DNA from 2 places in the Prauserella oleivorans genome. Region 2 is predicted to be linked to the other one. Evidence: riboswitches for the same ligand, from Rfam matches in the RefSeq annotation. Region 2 holds a riboswitch; the other holds the start of a gene.
What was found. A riboswitch is a leader RNA that binds a small molecule or an ion and turns the genes downstream of it on or off. The one in region 2 is predicted to bind S-adenosylmethionine.
Positions count from the first base shown of each region.

Region 1: linked by a shared signal. The riboswitch ahead of thrC (threonine synthase) and the one ahead of ACFSZT_RS10365 (methionine ABC transporter ATP-binding protein) in region 2 are both predicted to bind S-adenosylmethionine.

Region 1 covers NZ_JBHUNT010000001.1:4,640,626-4,645,754, reverse strand. The annotation lists gene ACFSZT_RS22835 (ComEC/Rec2 family competence protein) at 1-1,453, shown strand, start outside; gene thrC (threonine synthase) at 1,489-2,751, opposite strand; SAM riboswitch class I at 2,765-2,897, opposite strand; gene holA (DNA polymerase III subunit delta) at 3,007-3,987, shown strand; gene rpsT (30S ribosomal protein S20) at 4,280-4,540, opposite strand; gene ACFSZT_RS22815 (hypothetical protein) at 4,841-5,011, shown strand; gene ACFSZT_RS22810 (VOC family protein) at 5,025-5,129, shown strand, end outside.
Region 2 covers NZ_JBHUNT010000001.1:2,082,641-2,087,769, reverse strand. The annotation lists gene ACFSZT_RS10380 (ABC-F family ATP-binding cassette domain-containing protein) at 1-6, opposite strand, end outside; gene ACFSZT_RS10375 (hypothetical protein) at 10-225, opposite strand; gene ACFSZT_RS10370 (4-(cytidine 5'-diphospho)-2-C-methyl-D-erythritol kinase) at 222-1,190, opposite strand; gene ACFSZT_RS10365 (methionine ABC transporter ATP-binding protein) at 1,260-2,267, opposite strand; SAM riboswitch class I at 2,454-2,549, opposite strand; gene rsmA (16S rRNA (adenine(1518)-N(6)/adenine(1519)-N(6))-dimethyltransferase RsmA) at 2,602-3,453, opposite strand; gene ACFSZT_RS10355 (transglycosylase family protein) at 3,530-4,897, opposite strand.

The DNA of each region.
Region 1 (5,129 bases), 2.6 Mb from region 2:
GTTGCGTGCCGGCGTCATGGGCGCGGTCGGCCTGCTGGCGCTGGTCCTGGGCCGGCGTCGGTCCGCGGTACCCGCGCTCGCCGCTGCCGTCTGCCTCCTGGTGGCGTTCGACCCCGCGATGGCCACGAGCATGGGGTTCGCGCTCTCCGTGGTCGCGACGGCAGGTCTGGTGTTCCTGGCTCCACGGTGGACCGAGGCCATGGCGCGGCGTCGCGTTCCGGTCGGTGTGGCCGAGGCACTCGCCGTGCCCGTCGCGGCGTTCCTCGCGACGGCACCGGTGATCGCGGGCATGGCCGGTGAGATCAGCGTGGTGTCCGTCGTCGCCAACCTCGTCGCCGCACCGGTGGTCGCCCCGATCACCGTCCTCGGTGTGCTGGCCGCGGCGTTGTCGCTGCCCTGGCCTGCCGCGGCCGAGGTGCTGGTGCACGTCACCGGGCCCGGACTGAGCTGGCTGGTGTTCGTCGCCCGCGAGGCCTCGGGCGTGCCGGGCGCGGTGCTGCCGTGGCCACCCGGCTGGTGGGGCGGGTTGCTCGCCGCGGGCGTTGTGGCGCTGGTCGTCGTGGCCCTGCGGTACCGGACCGCCCGGGTGGCGCTCGCCGTGGCGCTGGCATCGGTGTTGGTGGTGGCGGTGCCGACACAGGTCGTTGCGCCGGGCTGGCCACCGGACGGCTGGGCGGTGGTCGCCTGCGACGTCGGGCAGGGCGATGGCCTGGTCCTGTCGACCGGCGAGGAGGGCCGTGCGGTGGTCGTCGACACCGGTCCCGAGCCGGGTGTGCTCGATCGATGCTTGGACCACCTGGGGATCGAGCGCGTGCCGCTGGTGGTTCTGAGCCACCTGCACGCCGACCACGTCGGCGGCTTGGCGTCGGTGTTCGAGGGACGTGCCGTCGGCGCGGTCGCCGTCGGTGCGGGCAGGACGCCCGCGTGGGCGTGGCGCGAGGTGGTCGAGGAGGCCGCCGCACACGGCGTACCGCTGGTCGAGCTGCACGTGGGACAACGGCTCGACTGGCCGTCGCTCACGCTCCACGTGCTGGGGCCGCACTACGTTGCGCCGGTCCAGGTCGGAGAGGAGGAGGAAGGAACCGGAATCAACAACACGTCCGTGGTGCTCAGGGCGGACACGCCTGCCGGACGGGTGCTGCTGACGGGCGACGTCGAGCTGACAGCCCAGGGCGACCTGCTCAGCAGCGGCGCCGATGTGCGCGCCGAGATCCTGAAGGTGCCGCACCACGGCAGCCGCTTCACGTTGCCGCGGTTCCTCGCCGCGGTCGGGCCCAGGGTGGCGCTGGTGAGCGTGGGTGCCGACAACACCTACGGCCACCCGAACCCCACGACCCTACGGACACTGTCGCAGGGTGGCGCGCTCGTCGCACGCACCGACACGAGCGGCGACACCGCGGTGGTGGCAGGTGAGCAGGGTCCCGTCGTCGTCCGGCGCGGGCCCGGCCGCTGACAGCCTACAAACTCCGGCGCGAGCACCGGAGGAGCTCAGGAGCCGAGCACCTGCCGTACGGCATCGGCGGACGGCGGCACCGTCGCCTTCGGACCGATCCGACCCTCGACGGCGTCGAGTGTCTTCAGGCCGTCACCGGTGATGAGCAGCACCGTCTCGGCGTCCGGGTCGAGCTTGCCGGTTTCGATGAGCTTCTTCGTCGTCGCGACGGTGACACCGCCCGCGGTCTCGGTGAAGATGCCCTCGGTCCGGGCCAGCAGCCGGATGCCTTCGACGACCTCCTCGTCGGTGACGTCCTCGATCGCGCCGCCCGTCCGGTTCACCGTGTCCAGCACGTACGGACCGTCGGCGGGGTTGCCGATGGCGAGGGAACGGGCGATGGTGTCCGGTTTGACCGGCTGCACCACGTCGTGGCCCGCGCGGAAGGCCGAGGACACGGGGGAGCACCCGGTGGCCTGTGCGCCGAACACCTTGTACGGGGTCTCCTCCACCAGGCCCAGCTGGCCGAGCTCACGGAAGCCCTTGTCGACCTTGGTCAGCTGCGAACCGGACGCGATCGGCACCACGATCTGCTCCGGCAGCCGCCAGCCGAGCTGCTCGGCGACCTCGAAGCCCAGGGTCTTGGAGCCCTCCGAGTAGTACGGGCGAACGTTGACGTTGACGAACGCCCACGTCTCGTGCTCGGCGGCGAGCTGCGTGGCCAGCCGGTTGACGTCGTCGTAGTTACCGTCGACGGCGATGAGGGCGCCGTCGTATACGGCCGTGGTGAGGATCTTCGCGCGTTCCAGCGAGGACGGGATGAGCACCACCGACTGCCAGCCGGCGCGGGCGGCCGCGGCGGCGACGGCGTTAGCGAGGTTGCCCGTCGACGGACAGGCCAGGGTGTCGAAACCGAACTCGCGCGCCGCGGCCAGCGCGACGGCGACCACGCGGTCCTTGAACGAGTGCGTCGGGTTGCCGGTGTCGTCCTTGACCCAGACGCGCTTGACACCGAGAGCCTTCGCGAGCCGGTCGGCACGGATCAGCCGGGTACAGCCAGGCTCGGTGTTCGGGATCTCCTCGACATTGGAGGGAACGGGCAGCAGCTTCTTGTAGCGCCAGATGTTGCGCGGACCCGACTCGATGTCCTCCCGGCGGACCCGGCCGAAGTCGTAGGCGACCTCGAGCGGCGAGAAGTCCTCGGCGGACACGAACTCGGGAGCCAGAGGCTGTCGGTGCCCCTCTTCCTTCGACACCAGCTCGACGGCGGGACCGAGGTCCACGGTGCGCTTGGTGGAGGTTTCAAGGGCTGCAGTCATCGCGAGGTTCCTTTCCTCATCTGCCCCGCTGGCACGGGTCGGAATTGGCACCGTGGTCGTCAGCTACCTCGCGGAATCGAGATGACAGGCTGACGCCGGTTGCCGGGGCTTCATCGGGCCGTTCCCTCTGCCCCTCTGGATGAGCGGTATTCGGTTGTCCGCCGCGTCCTGCGCGGCGTCGGGCCCCACATTACGGCATGGCGATCACGGAGTGCCATGGCCATGCGCTCCACATCACCGTGGCAGGATCGAGACGTGACCGCGCCAGCCACCACCCCCGCGCCACTGCAGCTCGTGCTCGGAGACGAGGAACTGCTCGTCGAGCGCGCTGTCCGCGCGGCGCTGGACTCGTCGCGGCTGGCCGACGACACCGCCGAACTGACGCGGATGCGCGTGTCCGACATCACGCCGCCGGAGCTCGCCGAGTTGGTCAGCCCGTCGCTGTTCAGCGAGGGGCGGGTGATCGTGCTCGAGCACGCGCAGGACATCTCGCAGGAGCTCGCGGACGCCGTCCTGTCGTACGTGAAGGACCCCGCGGACGGCGTCGTGCTCGTCGTCGTCCACTCCGGTGGTGGGCGGAGCAAGGCCGCGAAGTCGCTGCCGAGTGCCTTGCGCAAGGCAGGGGCAGTGGTGACCGAGTGCGAGAAGATCACCAAGCCCGCCGAGCGGGAGGCTTTCGTCCGCAACGAGGTGCGCCGCGCAGGTGGCCGGATCGACGCCGCGGGCGTGGCCGCCCTCGTCGACGCCGTGGGCTCCGATCTGCGGGAACTCGCGTCCGCGGCTGCTCAGCTCGTCGCGGACTCCGGGGGCAAGGTCGACGAGGATGCCGTCCGGCGCTACCACCGAGGCAAGGCCGATGTCACCGGCTTCCTCGTCGCGGAGAAGGCGGTCGCCGGAGACCGGGCGGCCGCGCTGGAGTCGCTGCGGTGGGCACAGCAGATCGGCGTGCCGCACGTGTTGATCGCCGACGCGCTGGCCGATGCCGTGCGCACCACCGCGCGGGTGTCGGCTGCCGGCCGTGGCAACCCGAACCAGCTGGCGGGCGAACTCGGGATGCCGCCGTGGAAGATCCGCAAGGCGCAAGGGCAGGCACGCGGCTGGAGCGCGGGCCCGCTCGCCGACGCCATGCGCATCGTCGCCCGCGTCAACGCCGAGGTGAAGGGCGCGGCAGCCGACCCCGACTACGCACTCGAACGTGCCGTGCTCGAGATCGCGGCCGCCAGGCAACGGCGCTAGCGCTGCCGGGGCCGTCGTGACCGGGGCCCGTCGGCCCGCCGTAGCCGTCGCGCCCGGGACGCGATCCGGACGGGCGAATCCGGGTCTCGGTCCAGGTTCCGACCCGGTCGAACGACGCGACTGCCGCTGCGTCCCGCTCACCCTGTGTGACCCTGGCACGCTGGTCAGACGCGACCGGGGCAGGTCACGCGGACGCACCAGCGCCGGATGGACGTCCAGGGCGATGGCCCGGGTCTGGTACGACGAAGCCCCGGAGACCGTGGTCACCGGGGCTTCGTGAACGATTCGACGATCAGAGCTTGTTCAGGCGCTGGGCCATGGCCGACTTCTTGTTCGCGGCCTGGTTCTTGTGGATCACGCCCTTGCTCGCGGCCTTGTCGAGCTTGCGGGCGGCCTCACGCTGCAGCTCGATAGCCTTTTCCTTGTCGCCGGCCTCCGCCGCCTCGCGGAACTTGCGGATCGAGGTCTTCACCGCCGACTTGACGGCCTGGTTGCGCTGCCGGCGCTTCTCGTTGGTCTTGATGCGCTTCATCTGGGACTTGATGTTGGCCACGCGGGCGCTCCTTCATCTGTTCGGCGGGATCCTCGCTGCCGCATTCGTCATGGCACCGGCTCGGCCGGTCTTCCTCCCTGGCGGAATGCCATACGGCAACAGCTGGAAAGCATAACAATCGGTCACCGGGCCCAGGTCGGCAGGTCCGACGGGGAAAGCCCAGGTGACCGGGTGCGGTGCCGGAGCGGGGCCTGGCGGCAATGGTGGTCGCGGAACGGACACCGTCCGCGTCGGCTGACCCGCCGCGACGGACTGGGTGGAACGGGGTTCGAATGGTGGGGAGCACCGCCGGGTTCCGGTGTGCGTTCCGTCGGTGCCGGCGTGGTGCGGCCGCGGGAACGGGCAGCCGGGCGGGTGCTGGTGGGCAGGGCGACGACGGTCTGGCGCCGGACGACCAGCACGGAATGGACCGGTCAACATGCCATGGCCCGGGTGGCCGTGCCGGGGCAGCGGATGATCGCGTTCACATGAGACGGTATGGGCCATGGACGTGCTGAGTAGCCGCGTGCTGCTGCATCCCCGCGACCCCGAGCTGACGACGGCGTTCTACCGGGACACGCTCGGGCTCGCCGTCTACCGCCAGTTCCCC
Region 2 (5,129 bases):
GGCCATCCGCTAGACAAACCTCTCCACGACTCGGGATCGTTCGGCGACCACGGCGGTCGCATCGTCGATGGTGACAGGACCGCCCGACGCGGCCCGCATGCCCTCGCCGGCGCGGAACGGCTCGGCGTGCACGCGTTCGGCAAACGCCCCGCCGGCGGGCTCGTATTCCGCCCGTACCGGCGTGGCCGTCACCAGGTCGCCGCACAGCACGGCGGCGAGCCTCACGCGTGCACCCGCGGCACCGGATCGTGTGGTGAATCGTCCCCATCGACCACACGGGCGCCGGGCACGGGCCCGTGAGCGACCCGCACCGTACGGCACACACCCGCGCCGGCCAGGCGCGCGGACACGCGCAGCGCCGTGTCGGCGTCCTCGCACAGGAACGCACAGGTCGGACCGGACCCGGACACCACGCCCGCGAGCGCGCCCGCGTCGACTCCCGCCCGCAGTGTGCGCCGGAGGTTCGGCCGCAGCGACACCGCGGCGGCCTGCAGGTCGTTGCCGAGCAGCGGCGCGAGCCGGTGCGGATCGCCCGAGGCCAGCGCCTCGACGACGGGCGCGTGCGAACCGACGCGCGGCGGGTCGCCCGCACTGCGCAGCCGGTCGAGCTCGCCGTACACCCGGGGCGTGGACAGCCCGCGTTGGTCGAACGCCAGAACCCAGTGGAAGACGTGCCGCGACAGCACGGGCACCAGCTCCTCGCCCCGGCCGGTGCCCAGCGCGGTGCCGCCGTAGAGGGCGAACGGGACGTCGCTGCCGAGCGTGGCGGCGACGTGGGCGAGCTCGTCGCGGCCGAGGTCGAGCTTCCACAGCGCTGCCAGCCCGACCAGGGTGGCGGCCGCGTCGGCGCTGCCGCCCGCCATGCCACCGGCCACGGGGATGCCCTTGCGCAGCACGATCCGGACCTTGGCGAGGTCGGCCGCCGGACGGCCGACGTGCTCGGCGAGCGCGTGGACGGCGCGCCAGGCGAGGTTGTTCTCGCCGGTCGGCACGACCTTGGCCCCTTCGCCGTGCACCTCCAGGCCGGGTTCCTCGGCGGCGGCGACGGTCACCTCGTCGCTCAGCGACAGAGCCTGGAAGATCGTCGTGAGCTCGTGGTAGCCGTCCTTGCGCGCCTCACCGACCGACAGGTGCACGTTGATCTTGGAGGGCACCTTGACGGTCACGGGCGGAGGTACGACGGCGAGCACGTCCCAAGCCTACTTGGCGGTATCACCAGCGGCGCGCGACCAGCTCCGATGTCGCCCTCGGACGGCTGGTCAGGCGGCCACGTTGCGCAGGCCGCACAGGGTGTGCGTGACGTGGGCGCCGCGCTCGGCGATCCACGCCAGCGCCGCGTCGGCGCGCTGCCCCCGCACACCGAGGCGGAACCTCGCGACCGGCGTGTCACCGAAGCGGGTCAGGCCACCGCCGATGGTGGCGAGCTCGACGTCGAACCGGCTCGCGGCCTCCGGAAGCAGGGCGCCGACGGCCGCGAAGCCGACGAGCACCACGTCCACCGCGACGTCGTACTGAGCGGCCTCGGCGCGGGAGGTCGTGATGACGGGCAGCAGCTCGTCCGCGATCCGGCTGCCGTGCTTGCCGAGCAGCCCCAGCAGGTTGCCGCTCTCCACCACCGAGCCGCGCTCGAGCAGGGCGACGTCGTCGCACACGCGCCGCACCACCGCCGGGTCGGGCGTGGTGACGAGAACGGTCGCCCCGAACTCGGCGCGGGCGCGATCGAGCACCGACAGCACCGCGCCGCTCTCTTCGGCGTCGACGCCGCCGGTCGGGTCGTCGGCCAGCAGCACGGCAGGTGCCGTGGCGAGCGCCCGGGCCACGGCGACCCGGCGTTGTTGTCCCGGCGTCAGCTCGGCGGGCAGCTGGGCGGCCGCGCGGCTGAGCCCGATGAGGTCGAGCAACGTGCCCACCCGCTGACGGCGGCGGGGCGCGTCCACTCCGAGGCGCTCGAGCGGCGCGGCGACGTTGCCCGCCACGGTGCGCTCCGGCCGCAGTTTCGGGTCGACCACACCGACCTGGCTGCGCGCCTCCCGGAGTTTGCGACCCTCGAGCGCCGTGAGGTTGATGCCGTCGTACCGCACGGCACCGCGGTCCGGCCGTTCCTGCAGCGCGACGCACCGGGCCAGCGTCGACTTGCCGGCGCCCTCGGCGCCGACCACGCCGTACAGCGCGCCCGCGCCCACGTCGAGGCTCACCTCGCGCAGGGCGTGCACGGGCGCACCGGCACGACCGGGGAACGACTTGCTCACGTTGTCGACGGTGATCACGAAGGCTCCAAGACAGCTCGAGTCGCAGCGACACACGTCCGGACCAGGACGGGCGCTGGAAGGTGACGAAAGGTGGTACTGAGTCGGATCAGGAAGCGGCGCGGTGGCGACAACACGCACTGACCGTGCGGCGGCCTTGATCGACGACTCGGCGCTTCGTGAGCAGTCGCGAGCGGTACACAGGATCCTCCATCGGTCCTGGCGTTAGCACCTTCCCGCGATCACCGCGGGCGGTTGCTGCGACGTCGTCGAGCCAGGTCTCTCGGTCGCTCGGGATGGATGCCCATAAAGTACACCCGAACCGGACACGCGAAAGCAAGCCGGTGGGTACAGATCACACGTTCGCCGCGATGGCGACGTAGTCCTCGATGCCGAGCTGTTCCCCGCGCGTGCGTGGATCGATCCCCGCCGCGGCGAGGAGCTCGCCGGCGCGAACGGCCGAACCGGCCCACCCGGCCAGTGCGGCACGCAGAGTCTTCCGCCGCTGGGAGAAAGCCGCGTCGACGAGCGCGAACACGCGGTCGCGGTCCACACCTTCCCGAGGTTGCCCGCGCTCGAAGGCGACGAGCGACGAGTCGACGTTCGGCACCGGCCAGAACACCGACCTCGGCACGGCGGCGACCTTGCGCGCGGTGCCGTACCACGCCAGCTTCACGCTCGGCACGCCGTAGACGCGGCTGCCGGGAGCGGCGGCCATGCGGTCGGCCACCTCGGTCTGGACCATGACGAGCGCCCGCCGCAGCGACGGCAGCTCGCCGAGCAGGTGGAGCACCACCGGCACGGCGACGTTGTACGGCAGGTTGGCGACGAGCGCGTCCGGAGCCACGTCGAGGTCGGTGGCCCGCAGGCGCAGCGCGTCGTCGGCGACGACGGCCAGCCGGTCCGCCGCCGCGGGCGCGTGGGCTCGCACGGTCTCGGGCAGCCGCCCGGCGAGCACCTGGTCGATCTCCACGGCCACGACGCGCGCACCGGAACCGAGCAGGCCGAGCGTCAGCGACCCGAGCCCGGGGCCGACCTCCAGCACGACGTCATCGGCACCGACGTCGGCGAGCTCGACGATGCGGCGCACCGTGTTGGCGTCGTGCACGAAGTTCTGCCCGAGCTTCTTCGTGGGGCGCACGTCGAGTTCGGCGGCAAGCCCCCGGATCTCGGCGGGCCCGAGCAGGCTCGGCGTCTCGGCGGTCACCTTCCGAGTTCAGCACAGCGGCGCGCCCCGCCTCGACCAGGGGTGGTGGTCGGGGCGCGGCGCGCGGCGGAGCTGGTTACGAGAGGCCAAGCTGCGACGAGCACGACGGCCAGGCGCCGTACCCACCGCGGTCGTCGCGGACCTTGGTGGCGATGGCGATCTGCTGCTCGCGGCTGGCCTGGTGCGGGTAGGCGGCGTAGGCGTCGCCGCCGTAGGCGTCCCAGGTGCTCTTGTCGAACTGCAGGCCACCGTAGTAGCCGTTGCCGGTGTTGGTGGCCCAGTTGCCGCCGGACTCGCACTCGGCGAGGCGGTCCCACACCGCACCGTCGGAGATGACCGGCTGCGGCGGCTCCTTGGTGCCGACCCGCACGACCTTCTCCTTCGCCTCCTTGACGACCTTGCTCGACAGCTCCTCGCGGGCGATCTCGCGGTCGTTCTTCTTGGTGACGCGGTAGGTGACGATCTTCTCGCCGGGAACGCCCTCTTCCTCGACGATCTCCTTGCCCTCTTCGAGCTCGGGGTCCTCGACGTAGCGGACCTCCGGCTCGATGATCTCCGTCTCGTTCACCACGGAGACGCCGGTGCGGCTGATGTGCACCTCGGCACCGTCGAGGAGCCGGAGCTCCAGGCCGCCGTCGATCTCGTCCTCGGGGCCCAGGCTGAGGTTGAGCTCGCGCAGGAGCTCCTTCGCCGTGACGGCGTTGGTGGTCAGCTCTCGCGGGGCGTTGCCGCCGTCGAAGAGGGTGATGTGCTTGAGCGTCTTCACCTCGAGGGTCATGCCCTCCAGCGGCACCTCGCCGTTGACCGGCGTGGAGAACCAGGTGCCCTTCTGGTTGAGCTCGTCGAGGCCGAGCTGTGTCAGCGCCTCGCCGACGGTGGTGGCGCGGACCCAGGACTCGCGCTGCTCGCCGTCGACGATCAGGTTGAGGTGGCGGCCGCGCTCCAGCTTGATGACCCCACCGTCGCCGACCTCGGCCTGCGGGGAGGGCGAGAGGGCGTCGTGCGCGCCGACCGAGATGCCCGCGTCGGAGAGGACCTCGCCGACGGTGTCACCGAAGCTGCGGACGGTCTGCTTCTCGCCGTCGACATCGAGCGTGACGCTCTTGTTCATCGCGAGCGCCGCGGCACCGCCACCGGTGAGCGTCATCATCACGGCGAGGACGGTGCCCTTGAGAAAACGCTTCTTCCACGTCTTGACCGCGGTGGCGAGACCGTCCTCGGGCTCCTCGTCGGCCTCCGCGGTGCGGTCGGCGGCCGCCTCGTCGGGGACGACGATGGCGGGGAGCATGGTCGTCTCGGCGTTGATGAGCCGGATGAGCTCGTCGACGTCGACGTTCGCCTCGGCCATCAGGTCGTCGGCGTCGGGGCCGAGCACGGCGAGAACGTCGCCCCGGGTCACCCGGGGGTCGGACGAGAACTCCAGGTCGTACGGCCGGTCGAGCAGGGCTGTCGAGCCGCCGGATCTCGGCGAGGCGTCGAGACCCGCGTCAGCGCGCCCGTAGCTACCAGTCACAGGGTCAATCCCTTTCACGCATGGCCAGGACTCCCGCAGTCAGCGCCGCCCCTTGACGTCCCGGAGGACATCACCCCGACGTACACCGACGTGACTGTGGGCCAACCAGTTGGCGGCTCGTCCGAACCACCATCCAGCACGGTCACGGGACCGTAACGAACCC